3 regions of the Krasilnikovia sp. M28-CT-15 genome follow, and region 1 is predicted to be linked to each of the others. Evidence: riboswitches for the same ligand, from Rfam matches in the RefSeq annotation. Region 1 holds a riboswitch; each other region holds the start of a gene.
What was found. A riboswitch is a leader RNA that binds a small molecule or an ion and turns the genes downstream of it on or off. The one in region 1 is predicted to bind cyclic di-AMP.
Positions count from the first base shown of each region.

Region 2: another riboswitch for cyclic di-AMP. It lies ahead of ACMCNO_RS24455 (C40 family peptidase); the one in region 1 lies ahead of ACMCNO_RS08715 (NlpC/P60 family protein).
Region 3: another riboswitch for cyclic di-AMP. It lies ahead of ACMCNO_RS04405 (coiled-coil domain-containing protein); the one in region 1 lies ahead of ACMCNO_RS08715 (NlpC/P60 family protein).

Region 1 is NZ_BAAGAK010000001.1:1,824,415-1,831,476, reverse strand. It holds gene ACMCNO_RS08745 (ANTAR domain-containing protein) at 1-545, opposite strand, end outside; gene ACMCNO_RS08740 (hypothetical protein) at 1,035-1,217, shown strand; gene ACMCNO_RS08735 (DUF1360 domain-containing protein) at 1,301-1,870, opposite strand; gene ACMCNO_RS08730 (DUF6158 family protein) at 1,883-2,134, opposite strand; gene ACMCNO_RS08725 (hypothetical protein) at 2,221-2,664, shown strand; gene ACMCNO_RS08720 (DUF3817 domain-containing protein) at 2,690-2,998, shown strand; cyclic di-AMP (ydaO/yuaA leader) riboswitch at 3,240-3,385, shown strand; gene ACMCNO_RS08715 (NlpC/P60 family protein) at 3,374-4,363, shown strand; gene ACMCNO_RS08710 (RNA polymerase sigma factor RpoD/SigA) at 4,460-5,461, opposite strand; gene ACMCNO_RS08705 (SDR family NAD(P)-dependent oxidoreductase) at 6,018-6,743, shown strand; gene ACMCNO_RS08700 (dTMP kinase) at 6,819-7,062, opposite strand, start outside.
Region 2 is NZ_BAAGAK010000001.1:5,318,524-5,325,585, reverse strand. It holds gene ACMCNO_RS24485 (mechanosensitive ion channel family protein) at 1-587, shown strand, start outside; gene ACMCNO_RS24480 (DUF6401 family natural product biosynthesis protein) at 675-1,031, opposite strand; gene ACMCNO_RS24475 (hypothetical protein) at 1,105-1,305, opposite strand; gene ACMCNO_RS24470 (hypothetical protein) at 1,382-2,116, shown strand; gene ACMCNO_RS24465 (glycosyltransferase) at 2,223-3,419, shown strand; gene ACMCNO_RS24460 (hypothetical protein) at 3,455-3,958, opposite strand; cyclic di-AMP (ydaO/yuaA leader) riboswitch at 4,369-4,530, shown strand; gene ACMCNO_RS24455 (C40 family peptidase) at 4,539-5,108, shown strand; gene ACMCNO_RS24450 (hypothetical protein) at 5,301-5,432, opposite strand; gene ACMCNO_RS24445 (glycoside hydrolase family 3 protein) at 5,602-7,062, shown strand, end outside.
Region 3 is NZ_BAAGAK010000001.1:907,980-915,041, forward strand. It holds gene ACMCNO_RS04400 (glycoside hydrolase family 65 protein) at 1-1,031, shown strand, start outside; gene ACMCNO_RS04405 (coiled-coil domain-containing protein) at 1,086-2,102, opposite strand; cyclic di-AMP (ydaO/yuaA leader) riboswitch at 2,105-2,242, opposite strand; cyclic di-AMP (ydaO/yuaA leader) riboswitch at 2,538-2,674, shown strand; gene ACMCNO_RS04410 (coiled-coil domain-containing protein) at 2,678-3,715, shown strand; gene ACMCNO_RS04415 (ABC transporter ATP-binding protein) at 3,740-4,516, opposite strand; gene ACMCNO_RS04420 (ABC transporter permease) at 4,509-5,405, opposite strand; gene ACMCNO_RS04425 (TetR/AcrR family transcriptional regulator) at 5,578-6,186, shown strand; gene ACMCNO_RS04430 (hypothetical protein) at 6,402-6,962, shown strand; gene ACMCNO_RS04435 (GGDEF domain-containing protein) at 6,967-7,062, opposite strand, start outside.

The DNA.
Region 1 (7,062 bases):
GCCACGAACAGACTCAGCGCGCCGACCGACGTGCGCTGCACGTCGAGCGGGATGGCCACGACCGCGTGCACCCCCTCGGCCCGGGCGCAGTCGGCCAGCTGCGGCCACCGCGGGTCGGCGGGCAGGTCCTGGGCGGTCACGAGCGTGCGGGTGCGGGTGGCGTCCAGGCCCGGCCCGTCCCCGACCGCGTACTGGAGGTCGTCGAGGGCCTGCGCCCGCGGCCCCGCGGTGGCCCGGGTCAGCGGGGTGCCGTCGCCGATCAGCGCCGCCGAGCAGCGCAGCACGCCGGGTACGGCCTGCACCGTGAAATCCGCCAGCCGCTCCAGCGCCTGGGGCACGTCGGCGGCGTCCAGCAGCCGTACGGACAGCTCCTGCAGGAGCCCGGCCAGTTCGACCGGGTGCGGACCCGTGGACGCGATCTGCGGCAGCGCTGCCGCGGCCAGTGTCCGGGCACGGGTGCTGAGGCGTCCCTGGGCCGGTGCGCCGGCCATGGTCGCGGACCGGCGCGTCACCAGTCCCCCGGAACTCCGATGCGGGGCAGACATTTGCCCGATATTGCCATGCGAATCGACGGACACGGTAGCCGTACCCCTAACGGGTGGCATCTCCGGATCCGGGCACGGCGGGCGTCCCTGCCTCCGCAGCGCGCGGGTTCGCGGGGTGCAGGTCACAGCGATCTTCAGTCACGGCGACCGAGTACCCGGATCCGGTGCCCGTCAACCAGCCCGGTGCAAAGTGTGACGCCCCGGGAGACAGTGTGACGCCCCCGGGAGACCCGGGGGCGTCACAGATGCCGGTGTGCTGGTCGCCTCGCGGCGAAAGGCGCAACGCGGCTCCAGCCGAACGGTATTCCGCGAAGGCAGGTGGGTTGAGGCCCGGGGACACTGAACACACCGACATCTGTCCCCAACCGTCGGCGGAGGCGCCCGATTCCGGCAGCCGTTGTGACCCAGACCACACCCAGGACGTTTCGTGCTCGTGGGCCCGGGTAGACGGCAGGTGACCACCAGGCTCCGGAGACCACAGGGGGCGACATGACCACCCACGACGAGCGTTCAGCCGCGATCGGAGACCCGGACGTGGAGATCCCGGACGACGACTTCGCCGAGGAGCACACGGACACCGTGGTGGACCGGGACATCGCCACCGGCGACCAGCCGGGCGAGACGGAGAGCCCGCGCGGCTGGGCCGGGTTGGAATCCGAGGGACCGCCCTGACCGGCCCCGCCCGGCAACCCGGACCCGCACGGCATCCGAGCCCCGCACGGCAACGGAGGATCAACCAACGGCGGAGGCGGCGCTCACGGGGCGCGGTCGGGACGTTCCGTGCCCGCACGCTCCGGGGAGCGCCGCGGCCCACCCTCCGCGGCTTCCTTGGCGATCGAGTACCCCATCTGCAGGAAGTCCGAGACGGCCGTGGCGGTGAGCGCGGCCGCGGCGAACCGCGTCAGCCGTGGTGCCAGCACCAGCCCTCCGGTGAGGGCCGTCGCCGCCCACATCGCCAGGCAGAACGGGCAGCTCACCAGCTCACCGATGGCATGCCGAACGGTGCCGACCTCGCCGCGGACCTCTTCGTTGACCTCGGCACTCCCGCCAGGCTCGGTGTACCGGGTGAACGGGGCGCGCAACGGGCTGGTCACGGCGTCCTTGGCCAGCAGACGGCTCAGCTTGTGGGTGGCGATGGAGATCAGCACCACGTCGGCGGCCGCCGGACGTTCCGGAACGGGACACCCGGTCACCTTGGCGGCGGCGGCAAGACTCGCGGCGAGCGCGCCGAACGCGCTCAGCGCGGCCACGTAACCGTCCAGGGGCCGCCGCTCCTGCGGCGCATACGCCTCGCGGAGTCGGGCGAGCCGGTCGCGCACCGTCATCGGTACCGCCCCTCAGAAGTCTTGGGTGAGTCGGGCCGGATCGATTTCGCGTCCGGGGTGCCGGGTCAGGTACTCGGTCTCGAGCTCGGCGGTCCGGCGCAGGTGGTTGCTGAGCGCGGCGTCGGGGCCGTGCCGCAGGGCGTCCAGCCGGGTGCGGTAGAGGCTGGTGAGTTCGCGCAGCAGATCGTTGTCCGCCAGCGCGGCCGGGTCGATGCCGATCTCGGCTACGCCTCCCGCCGCGCCGGGGCGCGTCGCGTCGGCCATGAGCCTTCCCCCTTCGCAGATCCCTTCGCGTGCCTCCCGCTTGCCCGTCCGGCCGACCTCCGAAACCCCGCCGGTACGCTCGGAGCATGAAGGGGCTGTGGACGCCGGCGTGGATCGTGCGCCACGTGGTCGCGGTCGTCCTGGTCGCCGGATTCTGCGGGCTGGGCTGGTGGCAGTTCACCCGCGCAGCCGGGGGGAACGCCCTGAGCTGGGGCTACACGTTCGAGTGGCCGGTCTTCGCCGGCTTCGTCGCGTTCCTCTGGGTCCGCGAGGTGCAGCATGAACGCCGGCGGGGGGCGTCGGCGCGGGACGGCGCGACCACGCGGGTGGACACCCCCGAGCCCGGCCCCGAGTCCTCCCCGGCGGGCGCGGTGAGCGTCCGGCGTCCGGTCCGGGTGCCGGTGACATCGGTCGCACCCGACGACGGCGGTGACGCCGACCTGGCCGCCTACAACGACTATCTGGCCTGGCTGGCGGCGCATCCGGGGGCCCGCCCGACGGACTACCCCGGTCCGGCACACCGCAACTGACAACGAACGACGAAGGACGTGCAACGTGCAGGGAGCCCTCACCCGCTACCGGATCATCGCCTGGATCGTCGGCGTGGTCCTGATCGTGCTCGTGCTGGGCATGCCGTTGAAGTACCTGGGTGACAACGACATCGTGGTGGCCACGGTGGGCCCGGTGCACGGCTTCCTGTTCATGGTGTACCTCGTGTTCACCTTCGACCTCGGCCGCCGGGCCCGGTGGCCGCTGGGGCGGATGGCACTGGTGATGCTGGCGGGCACGATCCCGTTCCTGTCGTTCTGGGCCGAGCGCAAGGTGAGCCGCGATTGGATCGAGCCGGAGCTGGCCGCCGCATAGGACCGTTTCGCGCCAATTGCCGGGCCATTGTCACGCAGCGATTCGACCTGATGGCAATGGGTTATCGGGATCATCGGTAAATCCGCGACTATTGGCGTGAATCATTCCACCGCACCTTGATTTTGCTCGGCGCATCGATAAGTTGGTGCGGTTGATCCGGTCCGCAGCCACATCCCTCCGGTGGCGCTGGGTCGACGCCGCCGAATCGCAGCGGCAGCCAGGCGCGCCCACCACCCCCGGGAGGCTCCGTCGGCCGTCGCACCGAGCCGGGGAACCGCCGAGCAGCACCTGGGGTGAATCCGCGCCAGCGGTAGGGCCTTCTTCCCGCCCCAGATCCGCCGGAACCCCAGGCGTCAGCTAACCCGGTAGGCGGCCATGCGGAAGAAAGGCCACGTTCCGTTGTCACACGCCCGCACGAGGCTTCGGGCCCTGGTGGTCGCCGTCCTCGCCGTCGCCCTCACCGGCTCCGGCGCGACGACCGCCCATGCGGCACCCTCCACGAGTGACATCAACAAGAAGATCGAAGCGGCGTCCAACCAGCTCGAGGACGTCGTCGAGTCGTACAACAAGATGAAGATCAGCCTGGCGAAGACGGTGTCGGACGAGAAGAACCTCGCCGCCTCGCTCGGGCCCGCCCGGGCGGCGCTCAAGAGCGCCAGTGCCCAGGTGCAGACCATCGCGTCGTCGGCGTACATGGCCGGCACGGTCGGCACGGTGAACGTGCTGCTCGAGGACCCGGACGGCCTGATGGACCGGATGAACATCCTCGACCAGCTCTCCCGCAGCCGCCAGCGCGACATCGCGACCTTCACCGCGACCACCCAGAACTACGCCCAGCGGCAGGCCGCGCTCAAGAGCACCCAGGACAAGCAGAACGCCGAGGTCAAGGAGCTCGCCGCCCGCAAGAGCAAGATCGAAGGCGATCTCAAGAATCTGTACGCGATGCGGCGCTCCGCCTTCGGCAGCGACACCTCCAGCGGCAGCAAGTACACCGGCGCCATCCCGGACCTGCCCGGCTCGGCCGGCACGGCGGTGAAGTACGCCTTCAACGCCATCGGCGCGATGTACCACTACGGCGAGGACGGCCCGTACGACGTCGGCTACGACTGCTCCGGGCTCACGTCCGCGGCCTGGCGCTCGGCGGGCAAGTCATTGCCGCACAACGCCGCGGCACAGTACAGCGCCACCGCCCGGATCAGCCGCGGCGAACTCAAGGCCGGCGACCTCGTCTTCTACCGCAGCCTCGGTCACGTCGGCATCTACGTCGGCAACAACCAGATCATCGACGCCTCGCACGCCGGCGAGCCGGTCCGGAAGCGCTCGATCGACATCATGACCCCGTACGGCTACGGCCGGGTTCGCTAGCGTCCGGTGAGCCGGGCGACCGGCTCACCGCCAGAGCCACAAGAAAAGGCCGGTGTCCCCCGAGCGGGGACACCGGCCTTTCTCAGGTGTACTCGGTCAGGCGGCCTGCAGGCCCTCGGCCCGGGCCAGCTCACGCAGCCGGCCCAGCGCCTGGATCTCCAGCTGGCGGATGCGCTCGCGGGACAGCGAGAAGCGGGACGCCACCTCGGTGAGCGAGTGCTCCCGGCCGTCCTCCAGGCCGTACCGGGCGCGCATGATGCCCGCCGAACGGTCGTCGAGGTGGTTGAGCAGTCCCTCGATGCGCTGCCGCTCGAGCGCGGTCAGCACGATCTCCTCGGGCGAGGGTGCGTCGCTGTCCGCGACCAGGTCGCCGAGGTTGGTGTCGCCGTCGTCGCCGACCGGGGTGTCCAGCGACACGGTGTCCTGGGCCCAGCGGGTCAGCTCGTGGACGCGCTCCACGGTCACGCCCAGCGCCGCCGCGACCTGCTCCGGCTCCGGGTCGGCACCGAGCTCGCGAACGAGCTGGCGGGTGACGTTGCGCATCCGGTTGACGTCCTCGACCAGGTGCACCGGCAGCCGCACGGTGCGCTCCTGCTGGGCGATGGCCCGGCTGATGGCCTGGCGGATCCACCAGGTGGCGTACGTGGAGAACTTGTAACCGCGCTCGTAGTCGAACTTCTCGACGGCGCGCACGAGGCCCGTGTTGCCCTCCTGGATGAGATCCAGCATCGGCATGCCGGACCGCACGTACCGGCGGGCGATCGACACGACCAGGCGCAGGTTCGCGCGGATGAACAGGTCCTTGGCCCGCGCACCCTCGACGACCAGCCGCTCCAGTTCCTCCCGGCTCACGCCTCGGCGGACGTCACCGGTCTCCAGCAGATGCTCGGCGTACAGGCCGGCCTCGATGGCCTTGGAGAGGTCGACCTCTCTGGCGGCATCCAGCAGTGGCGTCCTGGAGATCTCGTGCAGGTAGACGCCAACCAGGTCGCGCTCCTCGGCGACCTCGTCGGTCCGCATCACGGTGTTCTTCTCCACGTTGCCCACGGTCCCCTCATTGCCTTCACTAAGCCTGTTACGGGCAATACCTGCGTCCATCAGCCCTCCCGTAACGTCCGCAGTTCGTGCATTGCGGTGCTGCAACAACACAACAGATCTCACCCTGCAGTGATTCCGGCTGGTGGGTCGAAAGTGTCACGAATGTCTGAGCGATAGCTGAGAGCCGCGTGCATACTTGCTGAGGAACGCCTGCACCAGACATTCGGAGCTTGCACCCGGCGGGTCGATGCGTGGACACACGCATACCCGATGCTCACCTCATGACACCATCGACTCCCCATCCGTCACAGCGACGGGCATCACGACCGGCGGTGCGACACTCGTCACTACCCAGTACGGCCCGGTAGCCGAATGGGTTCACACGCAGCATCGACCGGGTGCTGATCGTCTTGAACCAAAAAACACACGAGAAAGATCCCGCCGCACAGCGGAAACGGGACCACCTGCCACAATGCGGCACGCCACGCCGCTATTCAGTCGACCGACCGGGTGACCCACGCTCGGGTGACCTCAGATTTCCCCCCAGCTGGGCCGATTTCCCCGGCCCGGACGTGATGAAAAGCACACCGGCATCGGCGCGGTCTACGGTGTCCACATGGATCGCACCGTGCTGATCACCGGTGGCACGGGCGGGCTCGGCGCCGCCGTCGTGACCGCCTTCGCGGGCGCGGGCTGGCGGGTGGTCGCGCCGGTGCGCCCGGGCACCGCCGCCCGGCTGCCCGCCCCGCCACCCGGCGACGCGACACCCACGGACCCTGCACCGGGCGCCGTCGAGGCGGTGGAGGCGGACCTCGCCGCGGCGGACGAGGTCGCCGCCGTGGTCGCCACGGCATCCGCCGTCGCGGATGCCCCGCTGCGGGCGGTGATCAACCTCGTCGGCGGATATGCGGCCGCCGGGCTGGTGCACGAGACCCCGATCGAGGACTTCGAGGCGATGCTGCGGGTCAACCTGCGGCCGACGTACCTCGTGACCGCCGCGGCCCTGCCGCATCTCGTGGCCGCCGGCGCAGGCTCGGTGGTGTGCGTCTCGTCGCGGGCGGCGTTGGCGCCGTTCCCCGGCGCGGCCGGGTATGTGACCGCCAAGGCCGCCGTGCTGGCGTTCGCCAACGCCGTGGCGGCCGAATACAAGGGGCGGGGTGTGCGGTGCAACACCGTCCTGCCCAGTGTCATCGACACCGCCGCCAACCGGGCCGCGATGCCCGGGGCGGATGCCTCCCGCTGGGTCACCCCGGCCGAGATCGCCCGCGTGATCCTGTTCCTGGCGGACGATGCCTCGGCCCCCACCAGCGGCGCGAGCATCCCGGTCTACGGCCGGGCCTAAGGCCCTTTGCGCCCGGGCGACTCCGCCATCCGCTGAGCCGGGCCGGGCTCACCCGCATCGCCGCACGACCCGCGCTCAAAGGACGTCCGTCAGCTGGTGGCCCACCGCCGCGGCGCCCGCGGCCAACGGCCCCGCGGCCAGGACCACCGCCCGGGTGCCGGCCACCACCGCGGGCAGCCGCGGGGCCGGGGCGGGGCCGGGGCGGTTCTGCCATGCGTCGAGCGCGGCCGACAACGCCGCCGCCACCTCATCAGGGCTGCGGTTCGCGTCGATCACCACGAAGTCGTCGTGCTCCGGCAGCGACCGGTAGGCGTCCGCC
Region 2 (7,062 bases), 3.5 Mb from region 1:
AGGCGGAGCAGGCCCGCAAGGCGGAGCAGGCCCGGAAAGCGGAGCAGGCCCGGAAAGCGGAGCAGGCCCGCGAGACGCAGCAGCGCGCATCCGACGAGGCCAGGCGGGCGGAGCAGGCACGGCTGGCGGCGGCCGCTGCGGTCCAGGCGGAGGCCGAGGCGGCGCGCCAGCGCGAACTCCGGACGGCGGCCGAGCAGACCCGGACCGGGGCGGGCCGCCGGTCCGGTGCCGAGGACGACCAGCCGGACTTCGTACCCGGATTCGGCCGCGACGACGACGAGCCGACCACCGACATCAGCGCGGTTCGCGCCGCCGGGCAGGGTGGGCTCGCGCCGCCGGGCGGGGCCGGCCCATCGTCGCGTGACACCGAGCCGATCCCGGTGTCCGATGACACCCAGCCGATTCCCGTCACGCCCGAGTCCCCGTCGGCGTCCGACGTGACGCAGCCGATGCCGCTCGGCGACTCCGGTGCGGCGGCCGATACCCAGATCATCCGGCCCGCCGGACCAGAGGCCGAGGCGACCAAGGCAGCGGCGGAGCGCCCGCCCGCCGCCACCCGCCACAACCGTCCCCGCAAGCACACCTGAGCGGGGCGGACAGACGAGGACCGGTGCCGCAACCTCCGGCACCGGCCCATGATCGGTACGGTCTGAGCCGTGTTCCCGCCCCGCGGGTCAGCGGCGGGCGGGCAGGCTTCGAGCGAGCGTGCACACGGCCAGCAGGCGCACCAGCACCCAGTCCTGGACGTCCCAGTCGATCTCGTCGGCCGGCGGAGCCCAGCCGTGCTTGTACGCCGCCTCGCGGACCCCCTCGGCATACGCGGCGAGGACCACCGCCGTCAACGGGCGGGTGTCCGCGGACAGGCTCTCCCGGATCCCGGCGGAGTGCTGGTCGACGGCAGCCAGCAGGCCGGGGGATTCCGCGGCCGCGGCGAAACCGGAGACGCCGACCGTGGAGGCCAGGGCGTCGAGGCAGGCATGGGCGGAGCGCATTGCAGCGCGGGCGGCAGCGCCGCCGAACAGGCCAGTCATGAGAAAAGACGGTAGGAAGGCACGGGTAGCCAATGGTTCTCCCGACTGGTGCAGGTCGGTTGAACCGCAATGGCTATTCGGCTGGTTCCGGTCGGCGCCGCTCCACGTCGTCCGCGATGATCACGGTCGCCACCACGAGCGCGACGACCAGGGCGAAGAGCCAGGACGCGTCGTCGGTGAGTCGCGCGGCCAGCGGTGCCTGGACCGCGGCCACCAGAAAGCCGAGCCACGCGAACCGGCGTTGACGGTCGGACAGGAACCCTGCGGACTGCATCCGGCAAGTCTGGCGTGAACCGGGTGAATCGCCGTCACCCGTTCGGCCGATTCCGCGTTGTCCGATCGTGTTCCGCGTGCTGAGCCGCCGCCGCCGCCGTCTCTCACCCGCGGCAGGCCGGATCGCGCTGCTGTCTGCCCTGCTGGCCGTGCTGCCGGCGGCCGCGTGCACCGGCCCCGCCGCACCCGTGGAAGTCTCCGCACCCGCCGGCCCCCACATCCTCGACGCCCCGCTGGGCGCTCGGACCGGGGCGTCCCTCGTCGTCGGGGACGCGGCCTCGCAGGTCGACCTGCGCGTGGCGGACCTGCCGGGGCTGCTCTACCGGATCAGCACCCCGGCCGGATCGGGCCTCGCCCCGCAGGTCACGGGCGTGGACGGCCGGGTCCGCCTGGCCCTGCGGCCCACCGGCGGCGACGGCCCGGACACGGTCCGGATCGTGCTGAACCGTACGGTCAGCTGGGACCTCCGGCTGCCCGCTGGAGCGGGTGAGCAGTACCTCGACCTGTCCCGGGGGCGGATCCGGCGGCTGGACGTCGGCGCCTCGGGTCTGCTCGAGCTGCGGCTGCCCCGGCCGCGCGGCGTCGTGCCGGTCACGGTCACCGGCCCCGTCGCGACGATCACCGTACGGGCACCCAGCCCGGTCCGGGTACGGCTGCGCGGCGGCGCAGGGTCGGTCACGGCACCGTGGGCCGCGCGGGGCGCCGTGCCCGCCGGGTCGGTGCTGGCCCCGGCCGTCTGGTCGACGGTGCCCGACCGCTACGCCCTGGAGCTGCGTGCACCCACGACCAGCCTGAGGCTCGTCACGTCCTGATCGGCCGGGCCGGGTTTCGTCCCGTACGGGCCGGGGCACATCGCACCGAGTGTCACGCCCTCCCTTCGGCCGTCCTCCCGGAGGCTGCTCTGCTGCAGGAGGACCCATGCGCATCGCGATGATCTCGGAGCAGGCCGCATCCCTGGACGCCGGCGGCCGGCATGTCATCGAGCTGGCCGCGGCGCTCGCGGAACTGGGGCACGACGTGCGGGTCTACACCCGACGGGACGACCCCACTCCGCCCGACGTGGGCCGCGCCCCCGGCGGCGTCGCGGTGCTGCGCGTTCCGGCCGGTCCGGCCCGGGCGGTTCCCGTGCAGGCGCGGCTGCCGTACCTGGGGGAGTTCGCGCGGCGGCTCGGCGGGTCCTGGCGGGACGGGGACTGGGCACCGGCCGTGGTGCACGCGCACTTCTGGACGAGCGGGCTCGCCGCGGTGACCGCGGCCCGCCGGATCGGCGTACCCGTGGTGCAGTCGTTCTACGAACTGGGCGCGGGTCGCGGGCCGGACGCCGCCGATCCGGGCGGTGCCGGCCCGTCGCGGGCCGGCTACGAGCGGGCACTGGGCCGGGCGGTCGACCGGGTGGTCGCCCGGAGCCAGTACGAGGTACGCGAGCTGGTGGACCGCGGCGTGCCCCGCCCGCGGGTGACCTTCGTCCCGGCCGGTGTGGACAGCCGGCGGTTCACCCCGGAGGGCACCGTGGCGCACCGGGACCCGCACCGCCCCCGCGTCCTCGCCGTCGGCCGGCTGGCCGGGGGTACCGGCCTCGGCGACGTCGTCCGGGCCATGCGGAGCGTGCCGGGGGCGGAGTTCCTGCTGATCGGCGGCCCGCCCGCAGCCGGGCTGCCCGACGACCCGTATGCCGGACGGCTTCGTCAGCTCGCGCTGAGCTGCCGGGTGGCCGACCGGCTCCGCCTGGTCGGTGCCGTCACCCCGGCGGACCTGCCGGGCTGGTACCGCTCGGCGGACGTGTTCGTGGCCGCGCCCGGGCAGGACCGGTTCGAGACGGCCCCGCTCGAGGCGATGGCGTGTGGCGTGCCGGTGGTGGGGGTGGCGTCCGGCGCGCTCACCGAGACGGTGGTGGACGGCCTCACCGGTGACCTCGTGCCACCGGCCGACCCGGGGGCGCTGGGGAGTGCGCTGCGCCGGCTGATCTCCGACCGGGTGCGCCGGTTCGCGTACTCGACGGCCGCGGTGGACCGCGCCCGCCAGGCGTACTCCTGGCAGCGGGCGGCGGCCCAGGTCGAGGCGGTGTACGCGGCGACGGCCGAGGGCGTCCCCGTCGACGACGAGGCGGTCGCCTAGCGCCCGGCACGGCGGCCAGGCGACCCGTACGCCGGTCAGTCGGCCAATGCGGCGGACAGCCCGTCGCGGAACCTGCGCTCGCTCTCGGTCACGGTCTCGGCGCCGATGCCGAGCACACCGCCGGTGGAGGCGGCGCCGACCACCGAGTCCGCGATCTCCACGAGCCAGTGCCGGTACGTCCGGGCGTCCTCCGCGGAGGCCTTCGCGGCCAGCAGGGTGACCGCCTGCCCGACCCGGTCCAGCACGTCCCCGGCGTATCCGGCGGGGTCCGCCGGGGCGAGGACCGGCAGCTCCTCTCCGAGTTCCGGGTCGCCGACCCGGTCCACCACGGCGGCGGCGACCGCCGCGACGAGCGGGCTGGTGCTGGTGCGGGCTTCCGCGATCTCGTCGAGCCCGGCGGCGTTCTCGGCCCGGGTCTTGCGGGCCCCGTCCGGGGTGGCGGCGCTGGCGGCGGTCAGCACCGACTGTGGCAGGCCGGTCAGCAGACCCCATTCGGCGTCGGTGTAGCCCAGGATGGCGTAGGTCGGTTGGTCCGTCACTCGGAGGGTCCTTTCCACGGTTGTCGGCGGCCGAGAGTGCATTCTCCTCGCCTGCCGGAACGGACGGGATCCGTACCCGGGGTGTGCCGATCCGAACCCTCATCCGGTACCGCGGCTGGTGTCGCCGACCGGCCGCGCCCGTACCGTCTGCCGTTCGGGTCCGGATTCCGGGCGCTGCGAGGCCGCGGGGTGAACTGTGACCTGAGCCACAGAGCGCTGCCCGGGTCGTCCACTTCCGGGGGCGTTGGGCGGGCCATGTCCCGCCGGGTACCGGACCGCGCGTCGGGTTCGGGGTTCGCGAGGTGCATGAAACCGCAGTGGCGGTGGGCGGGCCGGGCGCCGTGCCGACGGTAAGGGCGCACCCCGACCGGGGTCGCCGCTTCCGGCCGCGGAGTCCTGCCCGCCGGGAGTGCGAACGAAGACTGACTCCTATCAGTGACTTCGATGGGCAGGAGCGGGGGACCCAGTGTGCCGGTGCCGGACACCGGCTGGGGGTGCGGCCACGCAGCGCGTGGCGGGCCACTTCAAGGCCTAACCCGACAGCTAACCTCGCACGCGGGTTGAAGGTCAGGATGCCTGAATGTCTCACCGTCACCAGCCGGTTCTGCGCCGCCTCGCCCTGTTCGGGATGGCCGCAGTGCTGGTAACCACCGTCAACCTGGGCGCCGTGGCGCCGCCACCGGCGTCGGCGGACTCCGCGGCGACCGCCGCCGGGTCCGGCGCGCGCATGACCGCGGCGCAGCGCGGCGCGAAGGCCCGCGCGGCCAAGGCCCGCGCCGTCGCGGCGGCCAAGACCCGGGGTCTGCGGATCGTCGCCTTCGCCCGGGCACAGAAGGGCAAGCCCTACCGGTACGGCGCACACGGGCCGAAGGCCTTCGACTGCTCCGGACTGGCCGGTTACGCCTACCGCAAGGCGAAACTGAAGCTGGGCCGCACCGCGAACGCCCAGTTCCATCAGGTGCGCCGCCTCGCCAAGACGCAGCGGCGCCCCGGTGACCTGGTGTTCTGGGTCCGCGGCGGGCACGCGTACCACGTGGCCGTGTACGCCGGTCACGGCAAGGTGTGGCACGCCCCGAAGCCCGGCAGCCGGGTCAAGCTGGCGGCGATCTTCGCGGCCGGGCAGGTCAAGTACGGCCGTCTCGGCACCTGACCCAGGTTAGGGCCGCCCAGCGGCTGAGTGGATGTCGGCCGTCTCGGCGGCGGACGCGGTGAGGCCGCCCCGGGTACGGGGCGGCCTCAGGCGTTCTCAGGGTTGCGGGGTGGAGCGTTCGCCCGAAGCGATGTCCTGCCCGGCCCGCGCGGGCGCTGGCCCGGGGCGTGTGTGCGCCGCCCGGACGCGGGCTCAGCGTTTGCCGCCGAACATGCGGCGGATCGCCCAGATGAGGATGAGCGCGGCGAGGGCGACGCCGAGCAGCCGCACGGCATGCACCTCGGACCAGTCCACGCCGGACGTCGCCGCAAGGGGGGTCTGCACGCCGAGAACTCTAATGGGTGCCCGGGCCCCCTTAATAGAAAGGTTTGTTGACTGAACGCGGGCCGGGTGTGACCATTGGTCCGTCCGCCGCGCCCATGACGGTTGTCGGTTGTCAGTTGGGGGACGCGCTGACCGGCGCGTGTCGATCGTCACCGGAGGATCGGGGCTCATGCCGCGACAAGGGGACTTGCCGGAACTCGCCGCCACCGTGCTGCAGCCGGGCTTCGTGGGCACCACCGCGCCGGACTGGGTCCGCCGCCGCCTGGCCGAGGGTCTCGGCGGGGTCGCGCTGTTCGCCCGCAACGTCGAGTCCCCCGCCCAGGTGGCCGCGCTCACGGCGCAACTGCGCGCGGAACGGCCGGACGTCATCGTGGCGATCGACGAGGAGGCCGGTGACGTCACCCGGTTCGAATCCCGCCATGGCAGCTCGCGCCCGGGCAACCTCGGCCTCGGTGCCATCGACGACGGCACCGTCACCGAGGCGGTCGCCCACGACCTGGGTGTCGACCTGGCCCACGCGGGCATCACCCTGAACTACGCCCCGGACACCGACGTCAACTCCAACCCGGACAACCCGGTCATCGGCGTACGCGCCTTCGGTGCCGACGCACCGCTCGTCGCCCGGCACGGCGCCGCGTTCATCACGGGCCTGCAGCGCGCCGGAGTGGCCGCCTGCGCCAAGCACTTCCCCGGCCACGGTGACACCAGTGTGGACTCCCACCACGCCGTACCCGTGATCGACCGCAGCCGGGCCGATCTGGACGTGTGTGAGTTGCGGCCGTTCCGTGCCGCGATCCACGCCGGGGTGCAGGCCGTGATGACCGGGCACCTGCTGGTGCCCGCGTGGGACGCGGAGCTGCCCGCGACACTGAGCCGGCGCATCCTCACCGGCCTGCTGCGCGAGGAACTCGGCTTCACCGGGCTGATCGTCACCGACGGCATCGAGATGGAGGGCGTCCGCCGCCGGTACGGGCTGGCGGGCGCCGCCGTGCGGGCGCTGGCCGCGGGCGCCGACGCCATCTGTGTGGGCGGCGACCACGCCGACGAGCAGACCGCGGTGCTGCTGCGCGACGCCATCGTCGCGGCGGTGCGCTCCGGCGAACTCGGCGAGGAACGACTGCGGGACGCCGCCGAGCGGGTCCACCGGCTCGCGGCCTGGACCGAGGTGAGCCAGATCGCCACAGGCGCCCGTGCGATCGCCGACGCTGCGGCGGTCATCGGCGCGAATGGTGCCGCGCAGGCCGGATCTGCGGTGGGTATCGCTGCCGCCCGGCGCGCGGTCAAGATCACCGTTGGGGCGGCGGCCCCCGCGCTGCCGCTGACCGTGGCGCCGCATGTCGTCGAGTTCGCCCCGCCCCGCAACATCGCGGTCGGGTCCGAGACCCCGTGGGGCGTGGGCGGGCCGCTGGCCGAGCGGATGCCCGGTACGACCGCGGTCCGGCTCGACGTCGAGGACCTCGCCGGGGTGCCCGATCCCGCCGCCGCGGTGCTGGCGGGTGCGGCCGGACGCCCGCTGGTGCTCGTGGTCCGCGACGCGCACCGGCACCCATGGGTCGCCGAGGCGCTCGCGCACACGCTCGCCGTCCGGCCGGACGCAATCGTCGTGGAGATGGGTGTCCCGGTCGCGGTC
Region 3 (7,062 bases), 920 kb from region 1:
ATCTCGATTTCGAGCGTGAGATCGGGCTGGAACTGCTCGTCGAGACCGCCCGGTTGTGGCGGTCGCTCGGCCACCACGACCGGCACGGCCGGTTCCACATCGACGGGGTCACCGGGCCGGACGAGTACACCGCCGTGGTGGACGACAACGTCTACACCAACCTGATGGCGCAGCAGAACATGTTCGCCGCCGCGGACGCCTGCCAGCGCCACCCGGAGGTGGCCCGCAAGCTGGGCGTGGACGACGAGGAGTCGGCGTCGTGGCGGGACGCGGCCGCGTCGGTGCACATCCCGTACGACCGGGAGCTGGGGGTGCACCAGCAGTCGGAGGGCTTCACCCGGCTGCAGGAGTGGGACTTCGAGAACACCCCGCCGGAGGCGTACCCGCTGCTGATGAACTACCCGTACTTCGACCTGTACCGCAAGCAGGTGATCAAGCAGGCGGACCTGGTCATGGCGATGTACGTGCGCGGCGACGCCTTCACCCCGGAGGAGAAGGCCCGCAACTTCGCGTACTACGAGGCCCGGACCGTCCGCGACTCGTCGCTGTCGGCGTGCGTCCAGGCGGTGCTGGCCGCCGAGGTGGGGCATCTGGAGCTGTCCCACGACTACCTCGGCGAGGCCGCCCTGATGGACCTGCACGACCTGCACCGCAACGCCCGCGACGGGGTGCACGTCGCGTCCCTGGCGGGTTCGTGGGTCGCGCTGGTCGCCGGGCTGGGCGGGATGCGGGACTTCAACGGTCAGCTGTCGTTCGCGCCCCGGCTGCCGAGCCGGATCAACCGGCTGGACTTCTCGCTGCTCTGGCACGGCAAGCGGCTGCGGGTCGACGTGACGCCGGACGAGGTGACGTATTCGCTGCGTAACGGCGGCGGGGCGGCCCGGCTGGAGCTGGTGCACCACGGCAAGGAGATCGAGGTGACCCAGGTCAAGCCGGTGACCGTACCGATCCCGTCGGCGCCGCCGATCGGCGCCGCCCCGCGGCAGCCCGCGGGTCGCGCGCCGGTGCGCCGGGTCGGCGCCAGCGGCTGAGCCGACCACGCAGACGGCCCCCGTCCGCGCGGGACGGGGGCCGTTATGCGTGCGTCAGAGCAGCGACACGTGTACGTGGTCGGTGTGCGCGCTCGGCCCGTGGTAGGTGTGCCAGCCCGTGGCCGGGAACCAGATCTGCTTGAACCAGATGACGTAGTAGATCCCGAGCCGGTCCGCGTTGCGGACCAGGAACGCCATGAGGTTGTTGCCGTAGTTCTTCATGTCCGTGTTGTGCGCGACCGAGAACCCGCTCTTCTGCAGCGACCAGTCGCAGGCGCGGCCCTTCGGGTGCTCGAACGGGCCGCCGTCCCGGTGACAGCCGACGAATCGATTGAATCCCGCCTTCTTCACCTCTTTGTAGAGGTGGAAGGTGCGCGGTGTGATGCAGCCGCCCGTCGTGGGGTCGTTGACCGTGCACGATTCGGGGGAGAAGCCGCCGTCGGAGTTGCGCGGGGCCGGTGCGGCCTCCGGCGACTTGGCCACCACGAACCCACCGGTGAGGCTTTCGCCGCCGACCAGCGCGAGCGCCTTGTCGGCGCTCTCCTTCTGCTTCTTCATCGCGGCGAGGTTCTGCTGTTGCGCCTTGATCTCAGCGTCCAGCCGCGCCTTGGTCGTGGTGACCAGGTCGATCGCGGTGTTCAGCTCGTGCAGCTTCTCGTCGTTGATCGAGTTGATCTCTTCGAGCGAGATGGCCTTCCTGAGGAACGCGTCCGAGCTGTTCGCGTTGAGCAGGTAGCTCATGGCCGACAGGTTCCCGGTGCGGTACTGCTGTCCGGCCACCGCGCCGACCTCGGGGATCAGCAGGTCGCGCTTGGCCTCCGCGTTGCGCACATCGATGGCGAGCGCCAGCTGGGTCTTCGTCGACTTCGCGACCGCGGCCTTGGCGGCGACGAAGCGCCGGTTGGTGGACTCCATCACATCGCTGAGCAGCGGGGTGGCCTTGCCCTCGTCGGGCGTGGCGGTGCCGCTGCCGGGCGCGGCGCTGGCCGGCGCGGCCGGCGCCACGAGCATCGTCAACGCGACGAGTGGTGCCAGGGCCACGGTCAGCCACCGGCGGTGTCTAGCCGTCATTCTCTTCCTTCCACGTAACCGCCGACCGGGTTAGCTGACGGGTTCGGGACGGAAGCGATCCCTACCGCGCGGGTGGCGCGGATTCACCCCACAAACGTGGTTCCCCGGCTCGCCCGAGGGCGATTAGGCGGTGGCCTGCCGGCACCCTTGGGGGTGGTGCCTTCCTGGCAGTGACCGGCGGCCAGCTTACCTGACGAATCAAGGGGCCGACCGGTGCCAAATGCGTTACCAGCCAACAACTTTCCGTGACTCGCGCGAGGAAATCCTTGGTGCCGTGGCCGTAACGCCGGTCAATGTGAATCGTTGCGTTTCTCTCGCCGCGTCGACTCATTGTCAGCACTCGGTAACCGACAGTACGACCCCTGTCGATTCTGGCGAGGCTGGGTATTCTTCGACACGGTCTCCGTTTCATAACGACGCCAGGAAAGGCGTCGGCGGAAACCACCGCCTAATCGCCCACGGGCGAGCCGGGGAACCACGTTTGTGGGGTGAATCCGCGCCACCCGCGCGGTAGGGGCCACTTCCGTCCCGAACCCGTCAGCTAACCCGGTCGGCGGCCGACGGAAGGAAGGCATGTGCGGCACACCCCTGCCCGACGGCTGTGGGCGACGCTCCTGGCCCTCATGGTCCTCGTCGCCGGTCCGGCCGTCGCCGGTCCGGCTCCCGCCTCCGCAGCCCCCCGGCCGCTGGCCGCCCCGGGTGACACCGGTGACGACGGCGAGGGCGGCAGTAAATCCCTCATCGAGGCGCTCGAGTCGGCGTCGCGTGGATTCACCGACGCCAAGGACGCCCTGGCGCGGTCCAAGTCGCGCCAGGTCGAACTGACCGCCGCGCTGCAGCGGCTCGACACCGAACTGGGCCCGCGTCAGGCCGCGCTGGACGAGATCGTGGCGCAGAGCTACCGGACCGGGCGGCTCGGGCCGATGACCGCCCTGCTGACCGCGTCGGACTCCGGCACCCTGCTGGACCGGGCCGACACCCTGCAATCGGTCGCGGTGCGTCAGGACGCGGCGATGCGCGACCTGAAGCAGACCCGCGACGGCCAGGCCAAGGCGAAGCTGGCGATCGACGCCACGATCCGCGACCAGCAGAAGCAGCTCAACGTCATGGCCCGGCGCAAGGCGCAGGCCGAGGCGGCGCTGAAGGCCGCGGGTGGAGGCCAGGACGTCGCGGGGCCGAGCGGCGGCGGCAGCAGCACCAAGTCCGCCACGGCTCCCCGCAACCTGGGCACCGGCTGCACCGTGGACGACCCCACGACCACCGGCTGCATCACGCCCCGCCTGCAGTTCGCCATGGGGCAGGCGAAGAGTGCCGGATTCACGCACTTCGTCAAGTGCTTCCGGCACCAGAGCTTCGGGGAGCATCCCAAGGGGCGGGCGTGTGACTTCGCTGCCGACAAGGGCACCTTCGGTGGAGTGGCCTCCGGCGCCAGCCGCACGTACGGCGACCGGCTGGCGAACTACTTCATCGACAACGCCGACCGTATCGGCGTGCTGTATGTCATCTGGTTCCGCCGGATCTGGCTGCCCAGCAGCGGCTGGAAGGCGTACACCCGGGGCAACGGTGACCCGTCCAGCGACCACACCAACCACGTGCACCTGTCGGTGCGCTGAGCGCGGAACGCGAGGAGGCGGGACCTACCGGCGCATGTAGGTCTCGTACTCCTTCATCACGTCCTCGGTCGGGCCGTCCGCGCGGATGACGCCGGACTCCAGCCAGATCGAGCGCTCACAGGTGTCCCGGATCGACTGCTCGCTGTGGCTCACCAGGAACACCGTGCCGGCCTCCTCGCGCAGGTCGCGGACCCGCTGCTCGCTGCGGCGGCGGAACTTGGCATCACCGGTGGCCAGCGCCTCGTCGATGAGCAGCACGTCGTGCTTCTTGGCCGCCGCGATGGCGAAGCGCAGCCGGGCCGACATGCCGGACGAGTACGTCTTCATCGGCAGGGAGCTGAAGTCGCCACGCTCGTTGATGCCGGAGAACTCGATGATGTCGGCGGTCTTCTCTTTCACCTCGGCCGGGCTCATGCCCATCGCGAGGCAGCCCAGCAGGACGTTGCGCTCGCCGGGCAGGTCGTTCATCAGCGCGGCGTTCACGCCCAGCAGCGAGGGCTGCCCGGCCGCGTAGATCGTGCCCCGGTCCACCGGTAGCAGCCCGGCGATCGCCCGCAGCAGGGTGGACTTGCCGGAGCCGTTGCTGCCGATGAGCCCGATCGCCTCGCCCTTGTACGCGACGAAGCTCACGCCCTTGACCGCGTGCACCTCGCGGACCGCGCCGGACTTCTGACCCGTGACGATCCGTTTGAAGCTGGCCACCGGGCTGTTCGCACCGGCCGCCGCGGAGCCGTACACCCGGTAGACGACGTGGGCGTCGTCGGCGATGACGGTGGGTACCCGCCCGGTTGTCTCAGCCACGGCCGTACCCCTTCTCTCCGCGCCAGAAGTAGACGAACCCGCCGACGCCGACGATCAGCGTCCACGCGATCGACTGGATCCACAGCCGGGTCGGCGTGTCGGCGAGCGGGACGTCCTCCATCAGCGCGTGCCGCATCAGCTCGATGAAGACCAGCATCGGATTCGCCTCGACCAGGCGCAGCTGCCAGCCGTGCAGGTGCTTCTCGAACTGTTCCACGGAGTAGATGACGGCGGAGCTGTACATCCAGATGCGCATGATGAACGGGACCAGCTGCTTGACGTCTGTGATCTTGGAGCCGAGCCGGGCGGTCAGCATGGCGAGACCCATGTTGAAGATCGTCTGTAGCAGCAGCACGGGCACGATCAGCAGCCATTCGAACGTGAGTGGCTCGCCCGTGATCAGCACGATGCTCATGAGTACGGCCATGGAGGCGATCAGGTTGCGCGCCTCGACCAGCACGACGGCCAGTGGCAGGCTCGCGCGGGGGAAGTGCAGCGCCCGGATCAGGCCGAGATTGTTCGTGACCGCCACGACGCCGCCCTGCACCACCGACGAGGTGAAGCCGAAGACGAACACGCCGGTGCACAGGTAGGCGATGAAGTTGTCCATGTCCTTGGTGCCGGCCAGGATGACGCCGAAGATCAGGTAGTACACCGCCGCGTTGAACAGCGGCGTCAGCACCTGCCAGAGCATTCCCAGCCGGGTGTTGCCCAGCGAGGAGGAGACCTTGGCGTTGGCGTACGCCCCGATGAAGTGCCGGTAGGCCCACAGCTGCCGGATGTAGAGGGGGAGGCCGGGCAGGGCGCCGGCCGCGCTCAGGCCGTGCCGCTTGGCCAGCTCCTTCATAGGCAGACCGGTGTCGTTGCCGGCGACCGCCGTCTGGGCCATGGGGTGGCGCTCCGATCTCGTCGGCCGGGCTGAGATGTCCGGCCTCGGGGGTTTGCGCGTGAACACACTAGCGAGGTGATGTCGTTGAAACGGCATCGTATCGACGTGACGCCGACGGTAACCCAGCAAACGGCGGAACGCAACCGTAGCGTCCTTGCGCTATATTGCCTCCGTGGCGACCGGGAAACGAGCACCTGCCGGAGCGGCGGTCCTGCGCGGAGACATCACCGTGGCGATCCGCAACGCGGTGATGAAAGAGCTGGCCGAGGTCGGTTACGGCCGCCTCTCCATCGAGGCGGTCGCGCGCCGGGCCGGGGTCGGTAAGACCGCGATCTACCGCCGGTGGAGCAACAAACTCGAGATGGTACTCGAGATCGTCTCGGATGTGGCCGAGCGAGCCGTGCCGCTTCCCGACACCGGCACCTTCGCCGGTGACCTCCGGCTGCTCCTCATGATCGCGAGCAAGGCGCTGCAGCACCGGATGGCCTCCCAGATCATCCCCGACCTGATGGCCGAGGCCGCCCGCAACCCGCAGATCGCCGAGACGCTCCAGCGGGCCCTGCACACCCACCAGCACGCGGTCGGCGACAAGCTGGTCGGCCAGGCGATCGCCCGCGGGGAACTGCCCGCCGACGCCGACCCCGACGTGGCCGTGGACCTGATCCTCGGCCCGCTCTACTGGCGCGTCGCGGTGGCCCGTACCCCGATCGACGACGACTACCTGGAGAAGCTGGCCGTCGCGGTCACCCATGCGCTGCGGGGCGGTCGCTCGGCGGGCTGAGCCGGTCATCCTGGCGGTGTCCTCTCGGGGTGCCGACGTCCCGCAGATCGGTCCACCCGCCGGTCTGCTGAGCCCTTACCCCGGTGGTGCTGCGCGCAACCCGGTGCCGCGGGCGATCCGGTGACGTCGCCAAACCCACCGGAGGTCCGCCCTCAGCGCAGCCGCGTCACGGCCGATCAGTGCGTTGATCAGGCCGCGGTGACGGAGGAGCGTGCATGCGGGGAAAGCAGCTGGTGGCATTGCTCGTGCCGCTCACCCTCGGCGGATGCGGGGTGATCGGACTCACCGCCGCGACGCCCTCGCCCGGCACCACGACCCCCGCGCCGGGTTCCACCGGCAGCTGGATCGTCGTGACCAGCGGCTCGGCGACCCCCAGCGCGGGCGTGACCTATCCCTCCCGCGCGACGACGCTGCCCCCGGTGTCGTTCCCCGCCAGCGCCGGAAGTTCCTGCCCGCCCGCGCCGAACGGCCAGGTCGTCATCCCGGTCACGGTGACACCGGGCGTCCGGTCCCTCACCGTGACCTGGCCCCGCCGCAGCGCCACCGGCTACCGGGTCACCGCGGTGCCGCAGCGGCTCGTCACGGGCGCGCAGCCGGGCTACACCTGGACGAGCGTGCCGGCCACCGGCGCGGGATGCAGCGTCTCCACCAGGATCACCGGGCTCATTTCGGGCGAGCCGTACGTCGTGTGGCTGGACGCGCAGGGCACCGGGGGCCTGACCGACGGCACCCGCAACCCGTACAGCGGCGCCTCCGGAGTGGTCTACCCCAACTGAGCCGTCACGAGGCGACCGTGTTGCGGCCGCTCCACTTGGCCGCGTACAGGCGCTCGTCCGCCGCGCGGAACAGTGCGTCCCCGCCCATCCCCGGCGCCAT